2 regions of the Priestia sp. MDV22-iso46 genome follow, and region 2 is predicted to be linked to the other one. Evidence: a T-box and tRNA genes for the amino acid it is inferred to sense, from the RefSeq annotation. Region 2 holds a T-box; the other holds one or more tRNA genes.
What was found. The T-box of region 2 lies ahead of thrS (threonine--tRNA ligase). A T-box ahead of a tRNA ligase gene usually reads a tRNA of that ligase, here a tRNA-Thr.
Positions count from the first base shown of each region.

Region 1: it has a tRNA-Thr gene. The T-box ahead of thrS (threonine--tRNA ligase) is inferred to sense a tRNA for this amino acid. The anticodon was not compared.

Region 1 covers NZ_JBZVWT010000002.1:788,910-805,438, forward strand. Annotated here, with positions in the region: gene AC4NPH_RS15960 (catalase) at 1-524, opposite strand, end outside; gene AC4NPH_RS15965 (NAD(P)H-dependent flavin oxidoreductase) at 697-1,668, shown strand; gene AC4NPH_RS15970 (hypothetical protein) at 1,739-2,134, shown strand; gene AC4NPH_RS15975 (cation:dicarboxylate symporter family transporter) at 2,162-3,514, opposite strand; gene AC4NPH_RS15980 (sulfite exporter TauE/SafE family protein) at 3,747-4,511, opposite strand; gene AC4NPH_RS15985 (ATP-binding protein) at 4,783-6,057, shown strand; gene AC4NPH_RS15990 (TetR/AcrR family transcriptional regulator) at 6,399-7,301, opposite strand; gene AC4NPH_RS15995 (DHA2 family efflux MFS transporter permease subunit) at 7,568-9,091, shown strand; gene AC4NPH_RS16000 (Rieske 2Fe-2S domain-containing protein) at 9,127-10,179, opposite strand; tRNA gene AC4NPH_RS16005 (tRNA-Thr) at 10,390-10,462, shown strand; gene AC4NPH_RS16010 (ABC transporter ATP-binding protein) at 10,729-11,679, shown strand; gene AC4NPH_RS16015 (ABC transporter permease/substrate-binding protein) at 11,679-13,202, shown strand; gene AC4NPH_RS16020 (hypothetical protein) at 13,345-13,515, shown strand; gene AC4NPH_RS16025 (YwaF family protein) at 13,534-14,280, shown strand; gene AC4NPH_RS16030 (NAD(P)H-dependent oxidoreductase) at 14,420-14,938, shown strand; gene AC4NPH_RS16035 (cupin) at 14,966-15,334, opposite strand; gene AC4NPH_RS16040 (LCP family protein) at 15,544-16,500, opposite strand.
Region 2 covers NZ_JBZVWT010000001.1:558,157-574,685, reverse strand. Annotated here, with positions in the region: gene AC4NPH_RS03005 (amino acid permease) at 1-960, shown strand, start outside; gene AC4NPH_RS03000 (MBL fold metallo-hydrolase) at 1,199-1,945, shown strand; gene AC4NPH_RS02995 (SunI/YnzG family protein) at 2,012-2,269, shown strand; gene AC4NPH_RS02990 (GNAT family N-acetyltransferase) at 2,309-2,770, shown strand; gene AC4NPH_RS02985 (iron-containing alcohol dehydrogenase) at 2,961-4,133, shown strand; gene AC4NPH_RS02980 (MFS transporter) at 4,314-5,519, shown strand; gene AC4NPH_RS02975 (ATP-grasp domain-containing protein) at 6,070-7,332, shown strand; gene AC4NPH_RS02970 (hypothetical protein) at 7,348-7,908, shown strand; gene AC4NPH_RS02965 (DMT family transporter) at 7,941-8,879, shown strand; gene AC4NPH_RS02960 (DUF6421 family protein) at 8,907-10,142, shown strand; gene AC4NPH_RS02955 (valine--pyruvate transaminase) at 10,158-11,459, shown strand; gene AC4NPH_RS02950 (cell wall hydrolase) at 11,652-12,110, shown strand; T-box leader at 13,343-13,568, shown strand; T-box leader at 13,608-13,836, shown strand; gene thrS (threonine--tRNA ligase) at 13,891-15,108, shown strand; gene AC4NPH_RS02940 (hypothetical protein) at 15,281-15,487, opposite strand; gene AC4NPH_RS02935 (amino acid permease) at 15,873-16,529, shown strand, end outside.

The sequences.
Region 1 (16,529 bases), on a different contig from region 2:
TTGTGTGGCTCAGGCTTAACAGCGTGAATTAAATCCGGAAATTTAATCGCATCTTGGATAAAGAACACGGGAATGTTATTTCCAACTAAGTCATAGTTTCCTTCTTCTGTATAAAATTTTGTTGCAAAACCACGGGCGTCGCGCACCGTTTCAGCTGAACCTTTAGAACCTGCTACAGTAGAAAAACGGACAAATACAGGTGTTTTTACAGACGGATTCTGTAAAAATTTAGCTTTTGTATATTCACTGAGAGAGTCATACAGTTCAAATTCTCCGTGAGCAGCGAAGCCTCGTGCATGAACGATGCGTTCAGGAATGCGCTCGTGGTCAAAATGCGTCATTTTTTCACGGAAATGAAAGTCTTCCATAAGGGTTGGACCACGTTCACCCGCTTTTAAAGAAAATTCATCTTCGGAAAGCTTTAACCCTTGATTGGTTGTGAGCGCTTGGTTTCGATCATCTGTTTTAAACTGCTCGAGCTGTTCTTGCTTGCTTTTTTCATTTACAGGGTGCTTTTTTGTCATACCTGTCTTCCTCCTTGATCTTCAGTTAATAATCATTACAAAATGTGTACCCTATCAAAAGTTGAAGCAAACAGAAATGTTGGAATTTTTTCGTAGGAAATCCGTTATTTTCTTGTTATGATTATGAATAAGTATTCATAAATACAAAAATAAAAGGAGAGGGGATACATAGATGAAAACACGGGTAACAGATTTATTAGGGATTCAATATCCAATTGTACAAGGAGGTCTTGCGTATTTAGCGTACGCAGAACTTGCCGCTGCTGTCTCAAATGCAGGCGGGCTTGGACAAATCACAGCTATGACGCTCCGAAAACCTGAGAAACTACGAGCTGAAATTAAGAAAGTACGTTCTTTAACTGAGCGTCCTTTTGGCGTTAATTTTGCTGTGGGAGGTCAAACAGAAGGTTCTTATAAAGAACTTCTCGACGTAGCAGTAGAAGAAGGCGTGCCGGTTGTTTCCATAACAGGAGCAAATCCCGCACCTATTTTTGAGAGATTAAAAGGAACGGGAATTAAAACGCTCGTACTGGTAGCCAACGTGCGTCAAGCTCAAAAAGCCGAGAAGCTAGGAGCAGATGCTGTCATGGCAGTGGGGCAAGAAGCAGGAGGACATATCGGACGTGAGGATCTGGGTACAATGGTATTAATTCCTCGAGTAGCTGCGGCTGTGTCAATTCCGGTTTTGGCAAGCGGAGGGATTGGAAACGGACAAGGATTATTAGCAGCGTTATCATTAGGCGCTGAAGGGATAGAAATGGGAACACGTTTTATCGCGACAAAAGAATGTGTAGATGCCCATGATGCATATAAACAAGCTATTGTAGAAGCCAAAGAAACCGATACTGTGGTTATTAAACGTTCGTTCGGGGCACCTGGACGCGTATTGAAGTCCCACTACACTCTTGACATTATCGAGCGTGAGCAGCAAGGAGAGAGGTACGAAGAGTTAAAAGACGTCATTAGCGGAGGGGCAAACTGCCGGTATATTTATGAAAATAAAATCGATGAAGGCTATGGATGGGCAGGCCAAGTCGTTGGACTGATTGATAATATTCCAACGGTGCAAGAGCTTTTTGCCAGTATGATAGAAGAAGTAGAAGCTGGTTCTAAACGACTGCTGAGTATATTGGAAAAGAAGTAGAGATACAAGCCGTCATACCGCAGCAATTATTCGCATATTTATAATCTATATCTCTAAATGAGGTGAGAGAATGAAAAGGATGCGAGCATTTGCTATTATGACGTTTTTAGTAGTAGGTTCAGGGTATGCAGTTTTTACTAAAAAAGAAGAAGTTTTCAAGACTCAGCAAGCACAAGTGTACGAAGAAGCAAAGCCTGTTATTAAACAAATGGACAAACTGGATATTTGGCATAAAATCAGCAGCGGTTTAACTGAAGCGGGCTATGAATCAAGGGGCGTGAATTCTTCCCTTTACTCAAAAGACAGAGTAGAGCTGGATGTGTATATGGAGCCTTCCGTTTCAGCTGATGCCAAAACGCAAGAAACGATTAAACAAATGGTATATAAAATACTCGAAGAAAATAAGTTTCAGCAAAAGGCCTTTCATGTAACAATTAAATTCCTGCCCGAAAAACAAGCAAAATAGACTTGTCTCGGCCAGGAAATTTTTTTGTTAAAATGCTTTTTCATTGGCTGCTGGAATACTCTCTGGGAGAGAAATTTCAGCATTTTTGGGCTGATACGCAATTTTTCCGTCCAGCACATCATTTGCTTTTTGTAGATCTAATAAATTTTCCCATCGTGCGATAATAAAAGCAGCTACCGCATAACCAATAATATTAACTGTAGTCCGGTAATTACCCATAAAGCGATCAGGAGCGAGCATCAGAGAAACGGCTGCTACCGGAATGGATCCGGTTGCTGCTGCGGTAGCAGAGAGAGCAACAAAAGCTGATCCTGGAATACCAGCCATTCCTTTAGACGTAAGAAGAAGAACACCAAGCATTAAAAGCTGATCAGTGAGGCTCAAATCCACGCCCGTTGCTTGTGCTAAAAAGACGAGGGCAAGAGACAAGTAAATGGAAGCACCGTCTAGATTAAACGAATAGCCCGTAGGTACAACAAGGCCGACGACTGCTTTGTTGCATCCTGCTTGTTCGAATTTATCCATGAGCTGCGGCATAACGGCTTCAGTGGAACCCGTAGCAAATGCCAGCATAATTTCTTCTCGTATATATAGAATGACTTTCCACAAACTTAATTTTAAATAGATTCGTAAAATAACAGCTAAAACAAGAACAAATGCTAGACAAGCAATTGTCATAGCGATAAACAGCTTTCCGAATGCAGCAAGTGTTCCAAGACCGTACTGACTAACTGCAAATGCCATGGCACTAAACGTGGCAAGAGCCGTTAATTTCATAATGTATCCCATAATTTTAAACAATACATCATTTACTTTCTCCAATACATTTAAAAGTGTCTCTGCTGTTTTTCCACTTATATGGACAAGCGCGATGCCAAACAAACAAGAAATTAAAAGCACTTGAAGCATGGAGTTGCTTGAAAAAGCACCAACTGCACTGTCTGGAATCATATTAAGAAAAAAATCACCTTCACTCGGAAGTTCGGAGCCGTTAGTTTTCGCGTCCACTTCGCTTGTGCTTAAGCTTGAAGGATCAACATTCATACCGGTGCCGGGATTCATTACGTTTGCTACTAATAGACCGATTAATAGAGCGAATGTTGTGACAATTTCGAAGTAAAGAATGGTTTTTCCGCCGATACGCCCAACTGTTTTAATGTTTCCAACCTTGGCAATTCCAACAACGACTACTCCAAAAATAAGAGGAGCAATCAGCATTTTGATAAGCTTAATAAAACCGTCTCCAATCGGTTTCACAGCATTCCCGAAGCTTGGCCACAGATATCCTACGGCTATGCCAAGTACAATCGCCATCATAATTTGAAAGAAAAGACCTTTATAAAAAGGTTTTTGCTTACTTTTTGCCGCTGTTTGTGTCATGTGTTCTCCCTTCGTCGTACAATTTTTTAGATATCACAATAGATGTTATGTTTTTTTACATTTTAACGTAAGGTTGTTTGAGGTGTCATTGGTCTCTTTGACTAAAATTCAATAAAAATATTAGTTGAAGTGTATAAGAAGGGAAGGGAGTGGTTTAAAACATTATTATTTTTAATATAGATCTTTAAAAAAACTAATAAAAAGCACATGCAAAGGCATGTGCTTTTATTTGTTAAATTAATTTAATTCCGCTAATTAGAATGATGGTTGCCATAATGGCTTGAAGCGGTCTTGAAGGCACTTTCGTTGATAAACGGCTTCCGATTAACACACCTGGAATAGATCCAGTTAATAGGTTAGCAGTCAACATGTAATCCACGCTTCCGAAGCTTGCATTTAAAATACCAGCCACCGTAACGAGAAGAAACGCATGTGCAATATCAGTTCCAACTAGCTCAGATGTTTTTAGCTTAAATAAGTACAGCATCGCAATCGCAAATAATGAGCCCGAACCAATCGATGTTAGTCCGACAATGAATCCAAAGACTACACCAATTCCGATTGTTAATCCTTTTTTCTGATTTAAGTCCATTTCTTGAAAACGATTTGGGCGAATGAATTTATCAAAAAAGACGCGAAAGATAATTGAAATGGCAACCAGTGTCATGACATATCCAAGAGCGTGCTTAATAATCGTTTCTTGATGCTCGTGAAAAGATGGAAATGCATGAAGTGTGACAATGGCAAGAACAGCGCTCGGAATACTTCCGAAGGCTAAATATTTTGCTAATTTAAAGTTAATGGTTCGCTGTTTATAGTGCTGAGCGACTCCAAATAATTTTGTGATAGAATTGTAGACAAGATCTGTTCCTACGGCAATGGAAGGGTTAATGCCGAGTACAATCAGTAAAGGTGTTAATAAAGCGGCGCCTCCAACTCCCGTTAAGCCTACTAGGGTTCCGACGAATAATCCCATTAAGGTAATTGATAGTTCCATGTTTCTTCCTCCTACTCTCAAAACCAAGTACATTGATCTGATTATAGAGCATTGTAGCTCATATGTAAATAAAATTCTGAATATTTTTAGTGGAGTTGAAAAGGTTTTCTTTGCCTTCACTATTTTGGGGAACGGACGATAAAGTCATAGGAAGTTATAAAAAAGTAAATAGAATACGTTTATTTGTCTATGATTACGCTCTAATTTGTGTTACAAATGTAAATGCAATAAAAGAGTTTATTTTTATCTCATTTGAAAGACCGGTGAATACATGAGTTTTGTCACGAAAGATTTGTTAATTAATTTTTTATTTATTTTATTGGCGCTGTTTTTAGTGCAGATGTTTTATTTAATCAAGTATGCTAAAAAAATTCATTGGTGGAAAGATCGTTATATCGCGGTATTTCCGATTTTAGCTATTATCTTTTGCCTTTTGTTTCCGGTTAACGGAGCTTATGTCCCCGATGATTATCGAATGGATTTACGAAGAATTCCTTATATTTTAGGAACGCTATATGGAGGCTGGCCGCTAGGAAGCTTGCTTTTTGTCTTTATTTTACTGCTGCGCTTGCTAATTGGCGGGTACGATGTAGGGTTTTTATCAACACTAATTGCTCTTCCGATTTTATCCATTCCTTTATTTTTCATAACAAAATACTTTTTACATTTCTCATTAAAAAATAGAATTATCGTGAGCACCTGTCTTAGTGTAATCGGTTCTTTATTAGCTATGCTTGTATCTATTTTTGTCTTGCACGTAACAAGCATTCCTATTAGCGTGTGGGTTCAATTCGCGATTTTAGATGTAGCAGGCATGTTTGTCATTACCATACTGTGGGAAGCGATACGGGCAAATTTACTAGTGCTGCAGCGCCTGATGAAAGCAGAGAAACTAGAAATTGTCAGTCATTTAGCTGCCAGCATCTCTCATGAGGTGCGAAATCCTCTAACGGCAAGCAGAGGATTTATGCAAATGCTGCAAGAAGATGAAAAAGAACCTGCTAAAAAACGCTACATTTCCATTGCGATTAATGAACTAGATCGTGCAAAAGAAATCATTGATGATTACTTGCTGTTTGCCAATTCTGCTCCGGAACGAAATGAAAAAATGAATATTTCAGAAGAGATTCATCATGTCACCCATATTATGACGCCTCTTGCCAATATGAATGGAGTCGCTATTGATTTTACATTTGATGAAGAAGTGAAGTTCTTCGTAATGGGAGAAAGAAGAAAGCTTCAGCAGTGCCTAATCAATTTATTTAAAAATAGTATTGAAGCCATGCAAAATGGAGGCACGTTAACCGTTAAAGTAACAAAAGAAGGCGGAGCTGTTATTGTGGATATTATCGATACAGGCTGCGGCATGACGCAAGAACAAATCAACCGGCTAGGCGAACCGTATTTTACAACAAAAGAAAAAGGTACGGGGCTTGGAACGATGGTATCTTTCAGCATTATTCATTATATGAAGGGAAAAGTGAGTGTGTCTAGCATAAAAGGAAAAGAAACGTGCTTTTCACTTCAATTTCCACTTTGTGAATAAAGAGACTGGAACAAAAGTTATTTAGTTGAAGGAAGATCCGAATGAGTTTGATTCTTGAGCGAGAATCAAACTCATTCGGATTTTTTCATTGGTAGGGTAAATGTAGGTTTCATCTATTTAGTTGCTTCTAGCGGTTGATGAAAGGGCAAAGCGAAGACTCCTGCGGGAAAAGCGGCACAGGTGAGAGCCCGCAGGAGCGTACGCGATGAGGAGGCCCACCGGCCGCCCGCGGAAAGCGAAGTCTTGCACGGAAATCAACAGCGATGTCTCAAGCGGTTCAGCTCATGTATCCCATTTATTCGACTTTAAATTGGAATGATTTAGTTATGTCTTAATCTTTTTTAATGAAGTTCACTCACATACTGATCAATCATCGTTTGCAGTTCCTCTAGGGGCGTTTTACTGTTGTTAACAGACAGCTGCTTTAACGATTGAAGGGCACTATCCACAACAAACTTGCGGGGATTTGATTGTTTAAACAGCTCTTCTTCAATAAAACTAATAAGCTCTGTGCATTTTTGACGCTCAAATTCATCAGTAAATTGTTTGTGAACCTGTTTTTTTAAATCGATAAGTGCTGCAGAAATGTCCTGTTCTATTTGATTTTTAGTATTCGGGCAAGATGGAAGCCATTCTTTAATCGTTTGCGGATCGAGCAAAATGTCTCCTGCATTTGCTACTTCGTCTACAAGAGGAAGCAGGCGCTTGACACTGTAGCTTATGATCTCATGCGGGTCAGTATTTGTGCCGTTAACCATAAAATTATAGTGAAAGTTGCGATGAAGCATGCCAAGAAACATAATTGCACAATCTAGCAGGTACGGTTTCTTTTCTTGTCCAAATAAATCAATGAACCGCTTGTAAACCCAGTTTACTTCAATAAACTGGGTTTTTTTTATGTATGCTTTTAAATCAGGATCATTGGAAACAAATACTTCTTCAAGTAATGTAAAAAATTTATGTTTATGATGGTTTTTCATCTGTGCATCAATCTGTTTAACAAATACATCTACATCGGTCAGGCTTTTACCAACCAGCAGCTGGTTTCGCTCTTGATCAATTGTTGTATGAAGCCAGGTGAAAACAGCGATTAATAATTCATTTTTTGAAGAAAAATAGTTGTAGAATGTTCCTTTTGAAATGCCGCTATAATCAATGATGTCTTGAATAGACGTAGCTTGAAATCCTTTTTCAACGAAGAGATGGTGTGCATTTTTTACAACTTGCTGTTTTCGGTTATTCATTATTATCACCTAAATATAAAATTAGACTCATGGTCCAACTTTATGATACATGATTTAAAGCGTTTACACAAATGTTCTTTTTTAAAGAAATGGACGATATCACGACAACATATTGATATAAAAGGGTTATAGGAGTAAAAAAGTCGATAAAATAAAGGACATGAACGCAAGATTTTTCGCTTGCATAAATTGAACTCACAGTATAATATACTCTATGTAGAACATGTGTCTAAAAAAATGAACTTGAAGTATAAGGAGGTACAATAATGAGTCAATCGATAAATCAAATGGAAAAGCCGCCTTATGGCATAATTGCTATTTTGTTAATAGGCGCTTTTATCTCATTGTTGAATGAAACGTTATTAAACGTGGCGCTGCCATCTATTATGAAAGACTTAGATGTGACAACGTCAACTGTCCAGTGGCTTTCTACTGGTTATATGTTAGTGAATGGTATTATGATTCCAACTACCGCTTTTTTAATTCAGCGCTATTCTGTCAGAGGCTTATTTTTAACGGCTATGACTTTATTTACAGCAGGAACCATACTTGCCGGCGCTTCGCCCGTATTTTCGGTCTTGTTAACCGCTCGTATTATTCAAGCATCAGGCGCAGCCATTATGATGCCGCTTTTAATGAACGTATTGCTCACAAGTTTTCCATTAGAAAAACGAGGAGCTGCTATGGGGATTTTCGGTTTAGTTATGATTTTTGCTCCGGCAATTGGTCCTACATTATCAGGGTGGCTAATTGAACACTATGAGTGGAGAATGCTGTTCCACCTTGTTACGCCAATCGCGGCAATTGTATTAATAGGCTCTTTCTTCCTATTAAAAGACAAAAAAGAAAAAGTGGAAATCAATTTGGATTTCCTATCACTTGTGTTATCTACGATTGGATTTGGAGGACTTCTATACGGATTTAGCTCAGCAGGGGATAAAGGCTGGGATTCTGTGGAAGTATACGGCACCATTATCGTAGGAGCTGTGGCGCTGATTTTATTTATTACGCGTCAGTTCAAGCTGAAAACACCTATGCTTGAATTCCGCATTTTTAAATATCCAATGTTTGCTTTATCATCAACGATTTCAATGGTGATCACAATGGCATTATTCTCAGCCATGCTGCTAATGCCAATTTATGTTCAAACGGTACGAGGCATTTCTCCGCTTCATTCAGGATTACTAATGCTTCCGGGTGCGCTGCTAATGGGTGTGATGTCACCGATTACCGGAAAATTATTTGATAAATTCGGAGCGCGTGCACTGGCTGTAACGGGTCTAACGATTACAGCCGTTACGACGTATTTCTTCAGTAACTTAGAGCTTGATACGACGTATACAACGCTCATTACGCTTTACACGCTTCGCATGTTCGGAATGTCTATGGTGATGATGCCGGTTATGACAAACGGGTTAAATCAGCTGCCGCAACGCTTTAATCCGCATGGTACTGCGATGAATAACACGCTTCAACAAGTATCGGGAGCTATTGGTTCGGCTCTTTTAGTAACGGTGATGTCAAACCGTACAGCTACGCATGCAAAAGAGCTCGCTCAAGATGCAATGAGCGGAGCAGGAGCAGCGAATGCAACGGCAGCCGGGGCAGCTCAAATGAAAGAACAGATTGGGATGCAGGCAATGGTACAAGGAATTAACGATGCGTTTGCCGTCTCAGTAGTACTAGTGGTGGTTGCCTTAATTCTTTCATTGTTTATGAAACGCGCCACGCCGGCAAGTGAAGATGAAGTGATAAAGGAAAAAGCAGGACGCGAGCAGTTTGCTAAATAAAAAAGAAATCCCCGCTGAGACAGCGGGGATTTCTTTTAGCTTGTATATCTAAAGCTTAAGCCCATTTTCTTTAATAATTTCCGGTAGCCGATGGACGTTTGATCAGCCATAATATGCGCTTCCATCTGCAGGTCTAAAGGCAAGTCTTCAGGTTTTTGGTTTTCAACCATTTCACGGTCTTCGTCAAAGACGCGAAGGTTAAAGTCATACACACCTTCAACGGGAGAATCTTTGTCAAAGTTTCGAGCGATTGGTGCGAATAAACGTGTTTCGCGGGCTGAAATAGGAGAGACTGCATTCATAATCCACAGCTCTGCGCCTTCTGGGAAGTATACTTTTAGCGTAGCTGTAAACGGCGGATAAACATCAAAGACGCGAAGCCATTTAAAATCAGGTGGATTTAAATGCTGCTGTTCTTTGGAATAATTGCTCACGGTGCTGGTATATTCTACATGAAGCCCATAGTCTGTATCGCTTACTTTATATTTAGGCACAAAGGCGTTGTTTCGATCACCAAATGTGTCCGTGTGCACCCAAGCAAAATGAGCTACGTCTAAAAAGCCTTCCATTTGACGACCGGCCGAACCCATGATATCAAAGCTCGGACAAACAATTTGCTGAAAATCAGGGTCCTCCCAAGCATCGAAGTAAGGCAGGTTATCTTGTTCTCCTGTCAGGGAAGTCCATACTAATCCAAATCGTTCAATAACTGGATAGACGGCCATACACAGGCGGGGAGAAATGTTGGCATCAGGGTGAGCTGGAATCGACGTGCATGCGCCGTCCGTTGCATAGCGGAAGCCGTGGTAAGGACAGACAATTTCATCATCTTCCACCCAGCCCATGCTAAGCGGGGTGCCTCGGTGAACGCATAAATCACGAGCCGCTACTACTTTGTTTGTCGTGCGGTATAGAACTAGATTTACATCTAGTAGTTTTACGGACGTTGGTTTCTCTGTTACATCACTGCAGCGTGCGACCGGGTACCAATACTTGGCGAGCGTCGTCCAATCTTCCAGGCTGAACGTGCAGTCTCTTGGGTAGGGAGTTGCCGTTTTTGATTTGGTCATGGTTGGTTGTTGTTCCATCTATTTTCTTCCCTTCTTTTGTAAGCTCTTTTACTAAGGGTAATATAAAAAAAGAAAATTCACACAATTTATGTAAGGAGTTCTAACATAAAATATGGAACTTTGTAGAAAGTGCGAATTTCAGAAGACGCAAATTAGAGAATATACCAATAAAAAAATTTAAAAAAGCGCTTCCTAAATAAATTTAAACGTGATATAATTTTCCAAGACGCTGGTGTAGCTCAGTAGGTAGAGCACTTGCATGGTAAGCAAGAGGTCGCAGGTTCGATCCCTGTCGCTAGCATACTAAAAAAACCTTCTTTCTTGTTGAAAGAAGGTTTTTTTATTTGTGTTGACTTTAAAATTCTTCTCCGAATTATTCTTCCCCGCCTTGTGAAAACTTTAACAGTTTGATAGCCTTATTAGGAGGCTATGAGAAAACATGTGTATCTTTTCCACTATGTCTTATGAATCATATTTAGAAATATTCTTAAAAGAATGTTTATTGCCTCTAAGTATTGGGTACACGAAACTAGGGGTTAAATTTCAACAGGGAGTGTGAACGATAATTTGATTACGTTTAAGAATGTGTCAAAGCAATATCCAGACGGTACGACCGCCGTGAAAAATATTAATCTAGAAATTAAAGAAGGGGAGTTTTTCGTTTTAATTGGTCCGAGTGGGTGTGGGAAGACAACCACCTTAAAAATGATTAACCGTCTTCATGATATTACCGAAGGAGAACTATACATAAAAGATAAGCTCGTATCGGCCCACAACATACATAAGTTACGCTGGAACATTGGCTATGTCCTGCAGCAGATTGCTCTTTTTCCTCATATGACCATTGCTGAAAATATAGCCATTGTACCCGAGATGAAGCATTGGAAGAAAAACAAAATCAAAACGCGCATTGATGAACTGCTTACCTTGGTAGGACTAGACCCAAAGCAATATAGAAACCGAAAGCCGTCTGAGCTCTCAGGTGGCCAGCAGCAACGTGTAGGTGTAGCACGTGCCCTCGCAGCCGATCCCCCCGTTATTTTAATGGACGAACCCTTTAGTGCCCTCGATCCGTTAAGCCGCGAACAGCTTCAGCAAGATATTATTAGCTTAAAAGAAAAAATCAAAAAAACATTTGTGTTTGTTACGCATGATATGAGCGAAGCGATGACGCTTGGAGATCGTATCTGCCTGATGAAAGATGGGGAAATTGTTCAAGTTGGAACCCCGGAGGAATTCATTCAAAAGCCTAAAAATGAATTTGTAAAAACATTTATTGGAAATCAAGGCAATGCTTTATTTGAGACATTGGATATGTTTGTCAAAGAAAGTGAACAGCCAGACGTAGAGCCTACTGAAGAGCTAGCTTCAACCGCCACTGTTCAGCAGGCAATGGACGCCCTTTACGACCATGAAGCAATAGCCGTGAAAAAAGGGAGCAAACGCATTGGCGTTGTAACGCGCAAAAACCTATTAGCGTTTCTTTCTGATAAAACGAAAGAAGGAGGAACGCTGTAATGAATGCACTAAGCACATTATTAGATCAACGAGGAGATGCACTGTTTCAAGCTCTTCTTGAACACATTCAAATTTCCGTACTGGCTCTTGTTATCGCCGTATTAATTTCAGTGCCGCTCGGACTGTACTTAACGAGGCATGACCGCATTGCTGAACCGATCATTGGCGTAACAGCCGTACTGCAAACCATTCCTTCACTCGCTTTATTAGGATTACTGATTCCTCTTGTCGGAATTGGAACCTTTCCCGCGGTTATTGCACTGTTTTTATATTCGCTTCTTCCTATTGTACGAAATACATATACCGGAATTAAAGAAGTGGACCCATCTTTAATTGAAGCATCCAAAGCCATGGGGATGAACTCGTGGAGACGATTAATCAAAGTAGAACTTCCTCTAGCACTTCCTGTCATTATGGCCGGAATTCGCACAGCGATGGTACTCATTATTGGTACAGCGACAATCGTGGCTCTTATCGGAGCGGGCGGACTCGGAAGCTTAATTTTGCTTGGTATTGACCGAAGCGATAATAGTTTGATTTTATTAGGAGCCATTCCAGCCGCATTATTAGCGCTTATTTTTGATGGAATTCTGCGAACGATTGAACACTCAGCTAAAAAAGGGTCCAAAAAACGCTCGTTTATTATGATCATCGTATTAATACTCATTCTTGTTTCTCCGTTTGCAGCGATGAGCGCAACAAAACCAGACCTTGTTATCGGAGGGAAGATTGGTGCAGAACAAGATATTTTAATTAATATGTACAAAGAATTAATTGAAGATCAAACCGATATGAAAGTAAATCTACGTTCGTCGCTTGGGAAAACGGTATTTGTATTTGAGGCTCTGCGTAACAAGGAAATTGATTTGTACCCTGAATATACGGGTACAGCCATTGTGACGCATCTAAAGGAACAGCCGGACAGCAAAGATGAAACAGAGGTGTACAAGCAGGCAAAAGAAGGATTTCAAAAGAAATTCGGCCTTGTCTATTTAGATCCAATGAAGTTTAATAATACGTACACATTGACCGTAACAAAAGAATTCGCTAAAGAAAATAATCTAACAACTATTTCAGATTTGGCAAATGCAACAGATAAAGTAAAAGCAGGGTTTACGCTTGAGTTTAAAGATCGCGAAGACGGCTATGTAGGCATTCAAAAAGAATATGGCCTTACCTTCCCGAATATTAAAACGGTGGAGCCGAAGCTTCGCTATCGCGCTGTAGAAAAAGGCGATATTAACGTGCTTGATGCTTACGCAACGGACCCTGAAATCAAACAGTTTGGTTTGAAAGTCTTAAAAGACGATCAGCAGTTCTTCCCTCCGTATCAAGGAGCGCCTGTGCTTCGTGAAGATACGCTAAAAGAGCACCCTGAACTGAAAAAAATCTTAAATCAACTGGGCGGTAAAATCAGTGATGATGAAATGCGTGAAATGAACTATCAAGTAAATGCGAAAGGAAAAACGGCTGAAGAAGTTGCTCATCAATTCTTAGTGAAAAAAGGATTAATTAAGGAGTAAAAACGAAGAAAAAAGCTAGGACAACAGTATGTTAGTTGAAAGAAGATCCGAACGATGAATCGTTCGGATCTTTTTATTTTAGTTGTTTCTAGCAGTTGATTGGAGGGCAACGCGAAGACTCCCGCGGAAAGCGAAGCCTTGCATGGAAATCAACTGCGGTGCAAGAAGTGATCCATACTTGATTATTTACTCCATTCGTCCGTCTTTAGATTGGCGTGATTTCGTTATGTCTCAATCTCTTTTTAATGCGGGAGAAGCATTAATGAAAATGAGGCCTTATGAACAAGCTAAAGGTACCGAATTTGTTTTCTGATGGAAGGGAGGCGCTTTTATGAATTCATTTTTTACGTGTCATCCTGTACAACATTCCTTTCAGCTTTTTTCAGTTGAACATCTTGTAACTTTAGCTATTATCGTGATCATAGGAGCATTTATTTTTTTGTGTCGAAAGCAGCTGCGAAAAAAGATGTTTGTGTTCATTTTGCTTTCACTGATTCTAATTGCTTCAGAAACAGCCTACCAGGCTTGGGAAATCAGCTGCCATCAGTGGTCCGCTGAAACTTCCTTGCCTCTTCAGCTCAGCGATATAGTCGTGCTGCTGGCTGCTGTTATGCTGATAACCAAAAGCAGGCTTCTTTTTTATTTTGTGTACTTCGCAGGAATCAGCAGCTCTGTTCAAGCGATGATTACCCCGGACCTTGGCGGCTATGCGTATGCCCAGTTTCGCTATGTGCAGTTTTATGTATCGCATGGCGGTGTGGTACTTGCTTGCTGTATGCTAATTGCTGTCTGCAGATATGAGCCGACGTTTCGTTCTTTATGGGTAAGCGTAGTATCTGTTAATCTGTACGGAGGTTTTATCTATGCTATGAATCGTTTACTCGGGGCGAATTATTTATATATGATGAAAAAGCCAGAGCACGCTTCCTTACTGGATGTTCTTGGACCTCATCCTTGGTATTTAGTATGGATTGAAGGAATCATGATTCTTAGCTTTCTTGTCCTTTATCTGCCGTTTTGGGTACATAAAAAAATTAAAGGTGATAAAAACAAAGTCAATTTTATTGAAGCAGAATGATAATACTGGTAGTTTATAAGTGTAAACTAACTCAGATTTTCTGAAGGAAAAGGAAAGAATGACTGAACAAGCCGTTAGAGGCAAGCATAAAAATAGAAAAGAATAAAGCAAGCACAAATATCAGAAGGAGAGTATCAAAATGAAAACACTGGTTATTTTAGCGCATCCAAGCTTAGCATCTTCTCGTATTAATAAAGCGTGGGCAGAGCGAGTAAAAAAAGAAGAGAATGTGTACGTTCATGATTTATACGCAAACTATCCTGATTTCAAAATTGATGTAGAAAAAGAGCAGGAGTTAGCTGTTCAATTCGATCGTATTGTTTTTCAATTTCCATTTTACTGGTACAGCTCACCAGCACTCTTAAAAGAGTGGCAAGATGTTGTCTTAACATACGGCTGGGCTTATGGAAGCAAAGGTACTAAACTTCAGGGAAAAGAGTTTGTCGTAGCTACTTCGACAGGGGGCCCTGCAGAAGCTTATCAAGAAGGGGGATACAACCGTTACCCAATGAATCATCTGCTTCTTCCTTTTCAAGCTATGGCAAATTTAACAGGTATGAAGTTTCAAACGCCATTTTTATTTCAAGGAGCAGGCGGTGATCTGAGTGACAAAGTTATTCAAGATAGTGCAGAAAGCTACGCTCGATTACTAAGATAATAAAAAAAGCCGCGTCACAGCGGCTTTTTAATTTGCGTTTGTTCGTGAGAAAGAAGTAAGCAGCTTTTGAGGAGCGATATCTAATCCTTCAATTAGTAGTCCTGTCATAGCCGTTAGACTCCCGACTTCAAAAGATTCCCCGGCTCTCCAAAATGCTGATTCACCTTGTTTGATATAAATTTTCAGTCCGTTATCGCCAGCTACCCAGCCTTCCCCGTGAACGACTAAAAGAAGCTGTGGAATCGTAGCTTCTTGACGAGGGGTATAATCATTTTCTTGAAAAGATAAAAAGCTGATTTTGACATCTCCAGTATGAGAAAGTAATGGGTTTACTTTATAGGTAGAATGAAGAAAGGAACGCTCTTCTTCAGCTTGAAAACCATATAATTTCATCATTTCATCTCCTTGGCTAAAAAATATAAAAAGAAGTCCTTCTCCTTTCATATACGCATGTAACAGCAAAAATAGAACTCCAAAGAAACGGCTGTTTCTAGGAAAATGGCTTCATTTTTTGTCGAAGCTGAAAATTTTTTGAAGGATAGGGAGGAAAAACAGAAGTTTTTTTGAATAGTATAAAAAAGGTGTCCGCTAATGGACACCTTTTCCTAATTTAAAAATGATTGTAACGCTTGTTTGTTTTCTTCAAGGTCGATGCTTAAAACAGCACCAATACCGGATATTCGTTCGTTTGAATAGGAACCTTCAACCGGTAAACGAAGAGATTTTAAATCTGGCTGATTTCCAACTAAAAAATCTTTTCCTATCACAATAAATGTTTTTGGCGGAATATTTGTATCCACATATGGATCAATGACTCCCCATAGCTTAGGAGCTTTCGCCAGCGTCTTTACTTGAAGAGCTTCATCCATTAATTTACCGATCACTTCTTGTTGACGCTTCACGCGCCCGAAATCACTTTGGCTATCATGTCGGAATCGCACGTATCCTAGTAATTTATCTCCGTGAAGAGTTTGTTTTCCAGGTTTTAGCGTCATGCCAATTCCTGATGACATTTCGTGCGGCACGGTAACCGTAATTCCCTCAGGGGCAATCGTATCGGCAACTTTAGAAAAACCTTTAAAATCAACAACGGCATAATAGTTTACATCTATGCCGAAATTTTCTTTAATTGTCTTACGCATTAATTCGGGACCGCCAAATGCATAGGCTGAATTTAATTTGTTTTTGCCATGTCCGGGAATATCCACATATGAATCACGCATCAAAGAAACAATTTTAGGCTGATTGCTGTCTTTGTCATAATGAGCAATCATGATTGTATCGGCACGCGAATGTTCTTCACCTCGAGAGTCAATTCCAAGAAGCAGCACATTCATGCTATCTAAATTGGCACTTGCACCATTAAAATCAAATTGTCCATCTTTCCCAAAAGCTCCGTCTGCTTCTGCTAACCCTTGTTGGTATTGATAATACACATACGCACCAGCGGCGATTACAAAAATGAGAAAGAAAAGAAGTAGCTTTCTAAAGCGTTTCTTTTTTCTTTGCTTTTTTCTTTTATGTTGTTTACGTTCTGTACGTTCTTCCAAATGTCTCACCATCGCATTCAAAAATATTAATACTTTTTTGT
Region 2 (16,529 bases):
ATTGTGTTTATCGGAGTGGGACTTCTGACGATCTTTGGCATTTTCGGCGGTGAATATATTGGCTTTAAAAATTTTACATTAGAAGAAGCGCCGGTCAACGGCGGATTTCTGTCCGTACTAAGCATTTTCTTTATCGCGGGATTTTCTTTTCAAGGTACAGAGCTAGTCGGCATTGCAGCGGGGGAAAGTGAAAACCCTCAAAAAAATATACCAAAAGCCATTCGCCAAGTCTTTTGGCGCATTCTTCTATTTTATATTGCAGCCATTGCTGTAATCGGGCTCATCATTCCTTACACAAGTCCATCTCTTCTAGGAGGAGACGTGGATAACATTGCTGTTAGTCCATTTACGCTTGTTTTTGAAAAGGCAGGAATTGCTGCAGCTGCTTCAGTGATGAATGCTGTTATTCTTACCTCGGTTTTATCAGCCGGAACTTCTGGCTTATATGCTTCTACGCGAATGTTGTGGTCAATGGCAAATGAAGGGCAAGCGCCTAAAGCGCTTCGAAAAATTAATCGCCGAGGAATTCCAGTAAACGCGCTTGTTTTAACCACTATCATTGGCGGTCTTGCCTTTTTAACATCAATTTTTGGTGATCAAATGTATATGTGGCTTTTAAACGCTTCAGGCATGAGCGGATTTATTGCGTGGATCGGTATTGCCATCAGCCACTATCGTTTCCGAAAAGCATATGTTGCTTCAGGACAGGATATAAATGAACTGGCGTATAAAGCAAAATGGTTTCCTCTAGGTCCTGTTCTTGCATTTGGAATGTGCCTCATCGTTATTCTAGGTCAGAATTATCAAGCGGTACTTTCTGACAAAATTGATTGGTACGGCTTGACGGTCTCATACATCGGTCTGCCTCTCTTTTTAGCGACGTGGTGGGGATATAAAATAGCAAAGAAAACCAAGGTTGTACCTTTGCATGAGTGTATCCAAAGAGACGATAAGAAATAAAAAAGCTATACGGCTAACGATAAGTAAAAAAGGTGAACCTTGGACAACAAGGTTCACCTTTTCATTTATAAAAATTTATCATAGTAAGCTTTATTTTATAGATATCATAGCATAAAAAGTGATTTTTTTCCAGTCTGGTTTTTATTTTGTTTATTGATAAAATTCAAGAATACCACTGCATGCTAAGCGATTATGGAGGCTGAAAATCTTTGTACTTTAATAAGAAAAGGGGTTTGCAATGAGAATTTCTGCAGGTGTTGAAATGCTACAGTTGACTGCCAGAGCTTTTGACCAAGATATAATATTAAATCCTACATTAGTTTGGAATAACGATGAAGCTATTCTAATTGATACAGGAATGCCTGGGCAAACCGATCAACTGAAAGAGGCCTTGGGTGAATTGAGTATATCTATTGAACAGCTAAAAGTAATTCTTTTAACACATCAAGATCTAGATCATATAGGATGTGCGACTGATATACGAAAAAAATCAAATGAAAATATCATCGTATATGCTCATGAATTTGATAAGCCGTATATTGAAGGGAAACTTCCGCTTATTAAAACGAATGCGAGTCGAATGAGTAACGAAGAACTAGCAGCTATACCTGATGAAATAAAATATTTGTATACAAACCCTCCAAAAGTTGACGTAGATATAGTATTAAAAGGGAGTCAAATGCTCCCATACTGTGAAGGCATTGAACCGATTTTTACCCCTGGACACACACCTGGGCATGTAAGTTTTTATTTAAGAAAATCAAAAACACTGGTTGCTGGAGATGCTTTAGTATTTGCAAATGGACAACTAATGGGACCTGTTAAACAAACGACCTTAAATATGGACCAAGCAGTTCACTCACTCGGAAAATTCTTACACTACGACATTGAGCATGTTATTTGTTACCATGGAGGGTATTTTCAAGGCTGTCCGAAAGAAGCAATTTTAAGGATAAAAGAACACATTGCACAGGGAGAAAGTTAAGGGGAAATGAACTTGTTTTTTGTTAGAACAAGTAAGGGAAAATAAAAACCAAAGGGGATGTATAAAATGTTTACACCATCTATCAGTGTCCGAAAAATAAATGATAATCTCATTATAAAATGGCAGCTTTCACACTTTACGGTTCCGTTAGAAGACATTCTTGAAGTAACGGAAGATGACAGGTACGGAGGTAAAGAAGCAAACGCCATTCGAATTGGTCCTCCGTACGGAACGACTGACCGCATCTTTATAAAAACGACCAATAAAAACTATCTGTTATTTACCTCAAACGCACCGGCTATATTAAACGAAATAAACTCATAACGACCATTACTAAATACGAGAGATATAGGAGAGAAAAAATTGAAGATTAGTCGTACTTTCGATGCTGGTAAAATTGCCAAGCTTAATCAGTCTGTTCATCAACTGCATGTAGAATTATACCCGCAGCATTTTCAAACATATGATTTTCATCAGGTACATGAATTTTTTAAGAAAGTGATGAAAGACGATAGATTTATCTTTCTTTTAGGAGAAGACGAAGGTCAGCATGTAGGGTTCGCTTGGCTGGAAATAAAGCAGTATTCAGAAACAGTGTTTAAAAAAGCTTACGAGTCAATTTACGTGCATCAAATAAACATCGCAGAATCCTATAAAAACAAAGGGTTTGGTTCAAGTTTGATGAAAGAAATTTATAGCATTGCTCGTACAAACGACATAAATACAATTGAGTTAGATTATTGGAATGATAATACGATTGCCGAAAGCTTTTACGAAAAAGAAGGATTTGTTACGTATAGAAAAATGGCTTATAAAGAACTTTAAAAAGAGCATTTACTTGCTCTCTTTTTTATATCCAAGAAGCCATTTTCTTCATTTTAATTACTCAATAAAATAAAGTACGCGATTTGAGAACTTAACTCTTGAAAAATTTTTGTTTTACATTTATACTTACATTCTTGTTCGCGTAATGCGACAACTTACTTTATATTCAACTAGGAGGTATACAGATAGTATGGAAAATTTCATTTATCATAATCCCACAAAATTAATCTTCGGAAAAGATCAGCTTCAAGTATTATCAGAAGAACTCCCGAAATACGGAAAAAATATTTTGCTTGTATACGGCGGAGGAAGCATTAAGAAAAACGGTTTATACGATCAAGTTCTTACGCTGTTAAAAGAGTTAAACGTAAATATACATGAGTTAGCGGGCGTAGAGCCAAATCCTAGACTATCTACGGTACGAAAAGGAATTGAGATTTGCCGAAATGAAAACATTGACTTCATGTTAGCAGTCGGCGGAGGAAGCGTTATTGACTGCACAAAAGCAATCGCTGCCGGAGCTGAGTATAAAGGAGACGTCTGGGATATTATTAACAAAAAAGTAACGGCTACAAAAGCACTGCCGTTTGGAACGGTATTAACATTGGCAGCAACAGGTTCTGAAATGAATCCTGATTCTGTTATTACGAATTGGGAAACAAATGAAAAATACGTTTGGGGCAGCTCTGTTACGCATCCTGTATTTTCTATATTAGATCCTGTGAACACGATGTCTGTTCCTAGAGATCAAACTATCTACGGCATGGTAGACATGATGAGCCATGTATTTGAACAATATTTCCATAACGTGAAAAACACGCCTTTACAAGATCGTATGTGCTATTCCGTATTACAAACAGTAATTGAAACAGCACCGAAATTACTAGAAGATCTGCAAAGCTACGAGCACCGCGAAACGATTTTATATTCCGGAACAATCGCGCTAAACGGAACACTTCAAATGGGCTACTTTGGAGATTGGGCTTCACATACTATTGAACACGCAGTGTCAGCTGTATATGACATTCCTCACGCAGGCGGTTTAGCAATCCTATTCCCAAATTGGATGCGACACGTTGTAGATCAAGATGTAACTCGTATGAAGCGTGTAATGACAAGTATGTTCGATATTGAAACTGCAGGTAAAAGCGACAAAGAAATTGCGTTAGAAGGAATCGATAAGTTAAGCGCTTTTTGGTCCAGTCTTGGTGCACCTTCTCGCTTAGCAGATTACGATATCGGCGAAGAGCGACTAGACGAAATTGCTGGAATTGCTGCTCGTGAAATGGAGTACGGAGGTTTCGGTAACTTTAAAAAACTAAATAAAGGTGATATTTTAGCTATTTTAAAAGCGTCACTGTAAAGTGAAAACCAAAAAGAAGGAGACATCTGTCTTCTTCTTTTTGGTTTATCTTATAAATGACTGGAAATTAAGTAGAGCAGGAAGAATGGTTTTTTTCTCAAATTTCAGTTAACAACTAAAGGAAAAGCTTTATAATTAAGTACAGAGAGAACGTTTTAGAGAATTTAAGGGAGTGGGGAGATGAAAAAGTTTGCGCTAGCTTCATATGCGCTTTATTTGCTGGGCGGATTAGTCATTACAGCCGTAGGGTCCGTCTTACCGCAATTGCTAACACATTATCATGTGTCCTATACAGTTGGCGGACAGCTTGTATTATTAGGTTCTTTAGGATTTTTGATAGGAGTTCCGCTATCTTCTTTTCTATTAGGACGCTTCAGAGAAATGAATTTACTTACAATTGCCGCACTAATGATAGCGCTATCACAAATAGGTATGCTTTTATTGCCTCCATTTGAGTGGATTATTGCATTCAATTTTTTAAACGGTATTGGTGTAGCCGCATTGGAAGTAGTTGTAGCTACTTTAATGATGGAAGTATTTATCGGTAGAAGAGCTATTGTTATGAGTTATTTAGAAGTATCATTTGGTCTAGGTGCGCTGTTGATGCCGTTAGTAGCTAGCTTATTGATTTCGCAGAACAGCTGGAGGTTTTCATTTTTTATAACGAGTGTACTAGCTTTACTAATGGTTGTGGTCTGCAAAATGATTCCTTTTAAAAAAGAGACTGTTTTAACTTCAGAAAGCGATTCTTCAGACGCCAACTCAGAACCTGCGCCTGTGCTTGCTAAAAATCAAAGATGGAAAATACTTGCTCTTTTTAGTGTGATGATTTTTATGTACGCCGGAGTAGAAAGCAGTATGAATAATTTTCTTTCGTCTATTTTTATCACGTATCTAGATGTAATTCCGTCACAGGCTACTTTAAGCATAAGCGTTTTTTGGGTGGCTATGCTAATAGGACGAGTGGCTACTGGATGGATTATTCGAATCGTTACATACGAACGCTATCTTTTTGGCAGCATTGGAGGAACAATTGTGAGTTTAGTGCTGTTTATCGTATTAAAAGAAGCTGTCGCAGGCTATATTTTATTAGGGTTTTTAGGGCTTGCAATGTCAGGTATCTATTCGATTACGATGGTATATGCTAATCATACATTTACCGGATCTGCTCGTATTGTAACAAGTTTAATTACTGGTTTTTCAGGGCTTGGAGGAGCTATTTTTCCTGCGCTTATTGGCTTTACTATGGACGCAAGCGGAATTACCTCAGCACTTTGGTACATAACAGCTTTTGCATGTTTATATCTTCTGGCGCTTTGCATCATTTTTTTCGTTCAGCGTGATGCAAAACAAAAAGCTAATAATCATTTGCAGCCTATGAAATAAATGTTACGTCAAAAAAAGAAGTGAATTATAAGTTCACTTCTTTTTCTTTTTATTTTCTCTTTCGTTATAGTAAACAAAAAGGGTTCACATAAATTCAAACAAGAAAGTGAAAAATGGATATATCTATGAAAAAGGAGCGCAATATGAAAGAAGTGAATATAAAGGATCCCGCATTAAACCCCGACATTGCATTAAAAAGAATACTAAATGAGATGGCTGAAAAAGATGTAACTTTATAAATGGTTAATATCTATTTTAATAAAAAATATAAAAAAGAAAGGTTGAATCTATGTCGACCTTTCTTTTTTTATAAAAATTCTCATTAAATTTTTTCTAACAATATCTTTATAATCAAATAGCAAAATTCCTGCTTTTAATTTCGCTTTAGTATTAACCCTATAACCCATTCTTTTCTTAACTTTTTACTAATATATCAAATATTCTATATATTCCTAATGTTATATAAAATTAAATTGACAAATATATGAAGCGGTCATTAGAATTTAGTCATCGAACAGTGAAGAGCTGTTTAAAAGTAGGGGGGAAGTAAATGCCGTTACAAAATAAGCATCTAGCAGTTGTGTTACAAAATACATATTTACCGTTTATTTTTGAAGAAGCAGAAGCTCTCGGAATTAAAGTGACGTTTTTTTATAACCAGGAAGAAGTAGAACCTAAGCATCTTAAAAACGTACAAAATTTCATACCCATCGATTTATTTCACACCCCAGACAAAGCTCTTGAGATTATTAAAGCAGAGCATCACAAAAATCCTTTTGACGGCATTATGACATTATATGAGCCTGCATTAGAGTTTGTATCTCAGCTGACAGAAGAATTAAACTTACCTGGTTTATCACCGTTTGTGATTAGTAACTGTCGCAACAAACAGAAGATGAGAGAGGTTTTGAAAGATAATGATCTTAACACTCCGTATTTTAAAGAGGTTGAAAATACGGAGGAATTAAAGAATCTTTCACTGCCTTATCCTGTCGTAGTAAAACCTTCTAACGGATTTTCCAGTCAAGGTGTATCACGAGCGAATAATAAAAAAGAACTGATTGACAGCATAGAAAAAGTGAGACGCGTAAATGAAGAAGACCTAAGTAAATTCACAAAAAATAAAACGGGCATGGTAATTGAACAATTTATAGACGGGCCAGAGTTTGCTATTGAAACGTTCTCTGTAGAAGGGGAAGTTTATGTACTTTCTATAGGTTATAAAGGAAATTCCAAAGGACCTTTCTTTGAAGAAGGTGTTTATATAGCTCCAGCTCAGCTAGAAGAAAACGTTTGGCAATCTATTGCACGAGAAGCAGCTAGAGCAGCAAATGCTTTAGGGATTGAGAATGGCCCGGCTCATATTGAATTACGCCTGGATCCAGCGGGAAAACCTTATGTAATTGAAATAGGAGCGCGCATTGGAGGATCTGGGATTTCTCATTATATCGTAAAGGAAAGTACAGGTATTAACTATATGGAGCTAGTTTTTTACTATGTATTAGGATTAAAACCTCCTGTATTAAAAAATGAAAGAAAACGAAAGAAAGTGGTGGGCAACTACATTATCCCTGTGCAAGGCTATGGGATTTTTAAAGAAATTCGAGGCTTAGAAGACGTGCGTAGAGATACTGAAGTAAAAAGGGTTATTCAATTTATAACTAAAGGGACAGACATTTTACCATATCCGCACTTTTCAGGTTACCCTGGATTTATTTTAACCACTCATGACTCTTATTCCGACTGTGAGCAGTATTACAGCTATTTAGATAACAAAGTAAAAATCGTTTATAAAAATAAAGTAAACGCATAGGGGGTATCAAAGGCTATGATAGTTGCAGAGTCGTCTAGTAAGAAAAATAAGCAGCTTCAAAAAATTAGCATTATCCATACCTTAGGGCCTGAAGGAACAAATTGTGAAAAAGCAGGCTATCTGTGGTTCGAACGCCAAAGCATACAAGGTCAGGTCTTTTTACATCAAACGTTGGAAGAAGCTTTAGTTCATGTGAAAGAAACAGAGAGTTCTGCTCTTCTAGGCTGCGCGGTATATCCTTACTTACATGATATTGTGTTCAAAAACTTAACTAGTTTAGAGCTAGTAGATAGCTTTATTATGCCAACGTATAACATGGTGCTTGCCTCAAAAGAAGAGGTGATAACAAACAATAACCTGTTAATTGCTTCACATCCTGCCCCTGTTGATTTAGCTCATTCCATCAGTCCTAATGTTCAGTTAGTAAATAGTAATGCTCAAGCGGCGATTGATTGCTTAGAAGGAAAGGTAGACGCATGTATTACAACGAGTAAAGCCGCTAACGAGCAGGGGTTAACAGTTGTAAAAGATTTTGGAGAAGTGCCGATGTGTTTTACGCTCCACGGAAGAAAATAGGCTTAACTTTAAAAAAGAAATAAGGTGAAACAGTGATTTCTAAATTAACCCGTATTCATGTACATCTTTTGTTTTGTCTATTAGCCGTCATCGGGGGAACGACATGGGCTTTTCAAAAGACTGGATTAAAGGATAGCTTGCCTCTATGGTCAGCAGGTATGAGGTTTTTAATTGCTAGTTTAATAATTGCCCTCTACCTCTTACTCACAAAAAAAATGGCCATTTCAAAAGAAGTAGTAATTATTTCAGCATTAAACGGAATTTTGTACTTTGCTCTACCGTTTGGTTCTGTTTATTGGGCATCCGTCTATTTGCCAAGCGGGCTTGTTTCCGTTTTAGCTGCCAGCATTTCAGTGTTTGCCCTTTTATTTAATCGCTTATTTAAAGGAACCCCAGCTACAAAAGGACAAAAGATAGGTGTAGTCATGTGCTTAATTGGTATGAGCGTTGTATTTGGAAATCAGCTGTTTATACAGGGGAATGTGATTCAAATAGTAGCTATGATTGTCATTTTAATGGCTATGCTAGGTTCTGCTTTTATAACTGTTCAAGTTCAATCTCGCATAAAATCCTTGCCTATTATGACCTTTAATTCTTTTTCGATGCTAAGTGGAGGCGCTTGTTTACTGATTGTTAGTTTGTTTGTAGAAAATGGAAACCGCACTTTCTCTGGTATTAGTCTTATCTCATTATTATATTTGGCCATTATAGGGTCGGTCTTGGGGTTTTCTATTAATATTTATTTATTAAAAAAATGGCATATATCAAAAGCAACGGCGCATTTATTTATTTCACCGGTTATCGCCTTATATGTAGGGTTTGTCTTTTTAGGTGAAACATTAAACAAACAGGTCTATATAGGTACAGCATTTGTAATAGCAGGGGTTATATTTATTAACTTGAAAAAGCAAGTAGAGAAAAACACGAATAACTCTACTCTTACATCATCTAAAAATATTTCTGCTAAGTAGCTGTTCTAAAAAAGGAGGGTTTTAATCATGTTAACAAAAAATCATACCCAAAGTTTAGTGGAGTTATTAAACGATAAAATAGTACCTGCTCTATATGAGATAAGAAAATATCAGGGCCCAAATGGAGAGGTCAAAAGAAATTACGAAAAAGCTAGAGAACTCTTATTAAAAGTAGTTGCTGAAACTGAAACAATATATAGCTCTTTAAATTTACCTGTAGTGTGGAATGCATTAAAAAATGACGTATGTGATTGGATTGAAAGAGGACTCGATCAAGCTCCTTATTTTGATCAAACGTTAATTGCTTATAGCCCGCCTGCAAACGGGGAGGCGACGTTCTTTTTAGGACCGATTGTAACGCCTAATGGCCCTACAAAAAGAGGGTTTTATTTAGAAGCCTTTATCGCCGTTCGTGATGAACCTGAAATCATGAAATCCATTGAAGCAGACCTTCCTCATCCTAAAAATGGATGTGAATCTTTAAAGCTGTTAGCTGGTACTCAAGGATTTATGGAAGGGAAGTGTATTGTATTTTTCCCTGAGAATGTAAAAACAAAAGAAAAGGTAACAAGTCAAAACTTCGCGATATTTTTCTTTAATAAATTTCACAGCATATACAATCAGGATACATTAAAAAGAGCGTATTCTATCTTTCCTGATTTTAACTTTAAATCTCATACTATGAATAGAGAAGACACTTATCAGGCAAGGGTGATTTGGGGATATCTGCATGATTATTACCATCACTGCGGAAATAAACCTTTTGACCAACATATACAGGCGAAAATGAATTTTTTTGCAGGCATACTAGAAGAAGTTAAAGTAGATTGCCAGACGGTGCTGACTCTTCATAAAAGAAAATATCCTTTTTGGGAAGAGATAACGGAATTTGTTCTCTTTGAACGACTTTTAAGATACCCTAGTCAGCATAATGCACCCCGAAACTTTGATTCTGGAACAGGATTTTTTCTTTTTAGCTGGTTAGTTGCAAATGGGCGTTCAATATCCCGAAAAGGAGACCATGCTTATTTAGATTTAGACATATGCTTAAAAGAACTGGATCTTTTAGTAAAAGAAATTGAAGAACTTGAAACGATTCAAAGTGACCTTGACTATAAAGAAGAAGCTGAACATTATGTTCGAAAATACTTATTACCTAGTGAGAACGATGATAAATTTATTATCCCGGACAATTACTTTATTAATCAGCAAAATAAAAAGATTGAAGTTCCATACTTACTATTCGATGACCATAATCTTTAAGGAGAAGGTGCACTAGTGACTGCTTTGCATTTAAGTAAAATAGGAAACAAAATGACTAATAAAGTAGGCGTTCGCGCTATTATGCATGATATCCAAGAAGTGCTCAATTCCAATCTTAATCAATATGTGAATTTAAGTGCTGGCAACCCCGCCATTCTCCCTCAAGTTTATGAAATGTGGGAAGAAGCTTTAAAGGATATTGTGAACGACAAACAATTAAAAAATTTGATTAGCCAATATGGTTCTAGTTACGGTACGCATGAATTAATTGATTGCATAAGAGAATATTTCTTTACGAATTATCGTATTAAACTGGACAGAGAACAAGTCTTGATCACTTCGGGAAGTCAAAATCTCTTTTTTTTAGCTTTAAATTCGTTTTGCGGTACAAGTAAAGAAGGAAGAGTAAAAAAAGCATTAATACCTATGCTGCCAGATTACGCTGGGTATAGTGGAGTCGCGCTTGAGGAAGGTGTAATAGAAGGAATTCCTCCTATCCTCTCAAAGCTTGATCATCATACGTTTCGTTATGAATTTAACAAACAAGCATTTAAAGATAAAATAGCTCAGGACCCAGACGTCGGAGCTGTTGTATTATCAAGACCTAATAACCCAAGCGGCAACATTCTTTCTGAAGAATCCGTACAGCTTATATCCCAAGTGTGCAAGGACTATCACATTCCATTGCTAATTGATTCAGCTTACGCACCGCCTTTTCCTGCTATTAATTTTATTGAAATGGATCCAATCATACATGATAATATCATTCACTGCATGAGTCTTTCTAAAGTCGGATTGCCTGGAGAGAGAATAGGAATTGCTATAGGAAAAAGTGACTTCATAAAAGTAATGGAAGCATTTCAATCAAATATTTTGATTCACTCTTCTAGGTTAGGTCAGCGAATGGTGGTTAGCACCTTAAAAAGCGGGCAGTTAGCCGGAATTTCAGCTAACCATATAAGAACTCATTATAAACAAAAACATGACTATTTAAAAAATCTTTTAACTATACGTATGCCGGATGATATTCCTTGGTATTTGCACAAAGCGGAAGGTTCGTTATTTGGTTGGCTTTGGTTAGAAGGTTTGCCTTTCAGTGATACCGATCTATACAATAAATTAAAAGCAGAAAACTTGATTGTAGTGCCAGGCGGGTCATTCTTTCACGGTAGCCAATCTTCTTCTCACAACCGGGAGTGCATTCGCATAAGTCTTACTGCTGCAGATGAGGAGTTAAAGAAAGGAATTGATATTCTTTCTTCAGTAGTTAAGGAAATATACAGTTCAAACTTTATATTTCAAACAGAAAAAATATAATTTCTTTAAGATTTAGAAGTGCAACTAATACGTAATCATAAAAGGTCCAGTTTTATAAGCTAAAGATTGTTTGAAGAAGACAATAACATCCAATTTCTTTTGGAACTGGATAATTTTTTGTAATGAAAGACTCCTATATTTCTGCTAGCATATGAACCACGTCAAGAAATAGCAAGGAGGCTTTTTATTTTTATGATAAAGAAACTAGTGATTGCTATAGCAATGCTTATCCCAAGTTTTGGTGCAGGTTACTCAGCATTTGCTGCAGCACCCGCTCATGAACAGCACATTCAAGTAAATAAAAATGATAAAGAATTATTAGCTCGTCTTGTGTCAGCTGAAGCCAAAGGAGAGCCTTATGCAGGCAAAGTAGCCGTGGCGACAGTTGTATTAAACAGAGTCGACAGCAGCAAATTCCCGGACACTGTAAAAGGCGTTATTTATCAAAAAGGTCAGTATAGTCCGGTCAGCAACGGTCAAATTAATAAACCTGCAGACACAGATTCAAAAAAAGCTGTAGAAGAAGCAATTAACTTCCAAGGTCAAGGAAAAGGTTCATTATTCTTCTTTAATCCTGATAAAACGGGAGATCAATGGCTGCGCCAAAAACAAGAAACAATTAAAATAGGACATCATGTATTTGCAAAATGATGAAAAAGCTAATGGCTAGCTGCGCGCTGCTATTAGCTTTTTTAGTTATGTACATAAAATAAACAGTAGAACAACCTTTAAAATTAGAATTTTATGGTAAAATATAAGAAGTCATTCATACTTAAAAATATGAGGTGATAACGTGGAAGAGAATATGATGTTTGCTTGGATAGCTTCATGGTTAGCTCTTGCTGGTCAGCTCGTTTTTTTTTATGGGAGTAGCGCTTTTTACAGGGGATTGGCGCTATATGATGTGGAGTTTTATGATAAGCATAGTTGTAGGTATACCTAGTATCATTGGTACCTATAAACGAAATCAGCAGCTAAAAGCATACAAAAAATAAGGAATATCGTATTGAAATGAGCTATGAAAGACTTAGAGAAATCCTCCAAGTCTTTTTTGTTTGGGCATAAAAAGACATGAATCGACTCCGTTCTTCTAAAAAAAGTGCTTTTTACATAGTTTATCAATACAGAAAATTTGATAAACACGCGGAGGAGTAAACATGCAGAAGCAGCCTAATTTTTTGTTAATTATCGTGGACGAGGAGCGATTTCCACCCTTATATGAAAGTAAAGAACTAAAGAAGGTTACCCTGTAAGTTTTACTACCCTTAAAACAACACGTGTTCCCGATCAAATTGAAATGTACAATTTGACCAAGGATCCGTTAGAAACAGTAAATCTGGCTCACCCGTATTTTTCGACAAATGAAACAAGGAAAGTTCAGCGGCAGCTTGATGTTATTCTTAAAGAACAAATCAGGAAAAAACGGATTTTTCCGCAAAGTGGAAGCATGAATGATGAGCTTCCCTCTAAAGTTAGATAAAAAATAGTTTCTACGGATTGAAGTCAACGATTTGGGTGAGCAGAAAAAGATGTATTTAATATTTTAGTATATAAATAAAAAACCTGATAATGCTTGTGCTATGTTATTTGTTCTGATTTGGGATAGTATTGGGTTTCACTTCGTTAATACCGCTTAGATAAAACAAATAAGGACTTATAGTATCTTTCTTTTTCGCCTTTATTGTTATGAAAATAAAGGTGAAAATAAGAATGAAATGTAGTCGTTAATAGTATAATAAAAAACTTTTTCAGTCCGTGTATTCTTAAGTAACTTTTCAAAAATTTAAGCATAAAGTAATTCTATACCATTAAAAAATAAAAAATTACTTCTTGACTTCTGTTAAATTTATACACTATAATCGCTTTTAACAACTAATAAACAGTATTTGGCAATGAAAAGGACACGAATTAGATGCTGTTTTCTTCGCAGAGAATAGGGCCACTGGCTGAGAGCCCTTAAGAAATCATCTAATTTACCACCTTAGAGCTATTGCAGGGAACGTGCATAACTGAAACTGCAATCGGTAAAACCGTTATCTTTTTAAGCGTAAAATACGTATGGGTATTTTACGGAATTAGGGTGGTACCACGGCCGCATTCGTCCCTTCACTAGGGATGAGTGCGGTTTTTTATGTAGAAAAAAAGAATATACAAGCAATGAAAAGGACATGAATCATTTTTGAATTTTCTTTACAGAGAGTAGGGTCACTGGCTGAGAACCCTTAGAAAACGAAATGAATTTACCACCTTGGAGCTGCGGCGGGGAATGTGTATACACTGAAACCGCAACCGGTAAAACCGTTATCTTTTTAAGCGTAAAATACGTATGGGTATTTTACGGAATTAGGGTGGTACCACGGCCGCATTCGTCCCTTTACTAGGGATGAGTGCGGTTTTTTTTGTTAAATAAAAACATATTGGAGGAATGAACATGTCAAAACAAATGGAAGCAGAAAAGCGAAATCATCAAAAATTAGGTCAAGAACTGGAACTGTTTATGTCAATAGAAGAAGCTCCTGGTATGCCATTTTTCTTACCTAACGGAATGATTATTCGAAACGAGTTAGAGAACTACTGGAAACAAAAGCATTATAAAGCAGGCTATCAAGAGATAAAAACACCCATCATGATGAAACAGGAGCTGTGGGAACAATCAGGGCACTGGGAGCACTATCATGAGAATATGTATTTTTCAAATGTTGACGAACAAAACTATGCGATTAAACCGATGAATTGTCCGGGAGCCATTTTATTGTTTAGCAGCAAGCGAAGAAGCTACCGAGAACTTCCGATTCGATACGCAGAGCTTGGATTAGTTCACCGTCACGAGCTTTCTGGGTCTTTAAACGGATTGCTAAGAGTCCGTTCATTCACACAGGACGACGCTCATTTATTCGTAGAACTCAGTCAGATCGAAGCTGAGATTAGCCGCATTCTAGCGTTTATCCATGACTTTTACTCACATTTTGGCTTCGATTACAAAGTGGAGCTATCCACACGACCTGAAAAATTCATGGGAAATATTGAAACATGGAACCAAGCAGAAAAGTCGCTTCAATCTGTGTTAAGTGAAAAAGGCTTAGACTATCAGGTGAATGAAGGAGACGGAGCTTTTTATGGGCCGAAAATCGATTTTCATATTTTAGATTCCTTAGGTCGCAGCTGGCAGTGCGGAACAGTTCAGCTTGATTTCTTAATGCCAGAGAAGTTTGACTGTATGTATATTGGAGAAGACAATAAACCTCATCGTCCCGTAATGATTCACCGCGCTATATACGGTTCCGTTGAACGATTTATGGCCATCTTGATTGAACATTACGAAGGTCAATTTCCTCTTTGGTTAGCTCCTGTTCAACTCAAACTATTGCCTATTGCACCGCCGCATGTGGAATATGCATATAAAGTGAAACACGAGCTGGAGTTAAAAGGGTATCGTGTTGAAGTAGACGATCGCATTGAAAAAATAGGGCTGAAAATTCGAGAAGCAGAAATGCAGAAAGTTCCTTATATGGCCGTGATAGGAGATAAAGAAGTGGAAAATGAATCGCTTGCTATGCGAAAGCACGGGAAGAAAAATATAGGAACAGTAAGTGTGGAAGAGGCAGCTGTACACTTGAATAAAGAAAAGAATTCAAACAGAGTTTATTGAAGCTATTTACCTTACTAAATAGAAAAATCCGATTTTTTTAAGTCGGATAGTGATTCCCTTCATCTTGTCTTACACCAAAATGAAGGGAATATTGAACTAGAAGGGTATAAGATAATATATATCAGCAGTATAACTTTTGCCTTAGACAAACGCCGGTATTTTATAAAAAAATTTATCTTATTCCATTCGAATCGTTTGTACAGGATGAAGCTGAAGCCTCATCTGATGGTTTGTTCATGTTCTGCTGATCTCGCTTTTTTTTAGAAGGAGAGTAAAAAAGAAATTTAAACATAAAGTACACTCCTAATGCTAGTAAAATACAGCCAATAAGTAAGTTAAGCATCTCTCTCCGCCCTTCATACACTTCAGTTTTCATCATTATAACACCCGGTAAGATAAAACATTCATTGTTCTGTAAATAATCTCTAGGTCAGGAATTTATATCTGAAGATAGTTAGTAAAAAAGTTATCTAAAAATATATAAAATAATTTTTTAGAATATTATTTTTATTCAAACTTATTATACATAAGCACAATGATAATCTCTTTATTTAGTTTATAAATCCAAAATAGAGCAATATTAAGAAATCGCTTACAAAAACTCTTGAAATATATATAATGATATTAGTATACTAATAGACAAGTTAGTAATTATTTCTATATAATTACTTCTGTATCTGAAGTAAAAACGCGCAGCCAAATAGGGAAAACGTCATTTTCAAGTTTTTTTAAGGGATGAGTGGCAACAGAGAGGAGAGAGTGCAATGGGAAAACTATTTAAAAAGAAGTCAATCGAGCAATTATTAGAACAAAGTCAAAACAAATCTCTAGTCAAAACATTAGGAGCATTCGATTTGACTCTTCTTGGTATTGGAGCCGTAATAGGAACAGGGGTTTTAGTATTAACAGGCTTAGTAGCTGCTAACGATGCTGGACCAGCCGTTATTTTTTCTTTTATATTGGCTTCTATTGTATGCGGTTTTGCAGCGCTGTGCTATGCGGAATTTGCTTCAACTATACCTGTATCTGGAAGTGTTTACACCTATACATATGCAACCATCGGCGAAGTGGTAGCACACTTAATGGGCTGGACGTTGCTTTCTGTCTATTTGTTAACAATGTCAGCAGTAGCAAATGGATGGTCTTCTTATTTTAACAACTTTTTAGAAGGCTTCGGTTTTTCACTGCCAAAAGAATTGATTACGATCCCTGCAAATGGAGGTCTAGTGAACCTTCCTGCTATTTGTATTACACTTCTTATTACATGGCTGCTTTCAAGAGGAACAAAAGAAAGTAAAAAAGTGAATAACTTTATGGTGCTGGTTAAATTATTTATTATCCTTCTCTTTATTATTGTAGGAGCTTTTTATGTAAAACCGTCTAATTGGACTCCTTTTATGCCTTATGGAATTGAAGGTGTT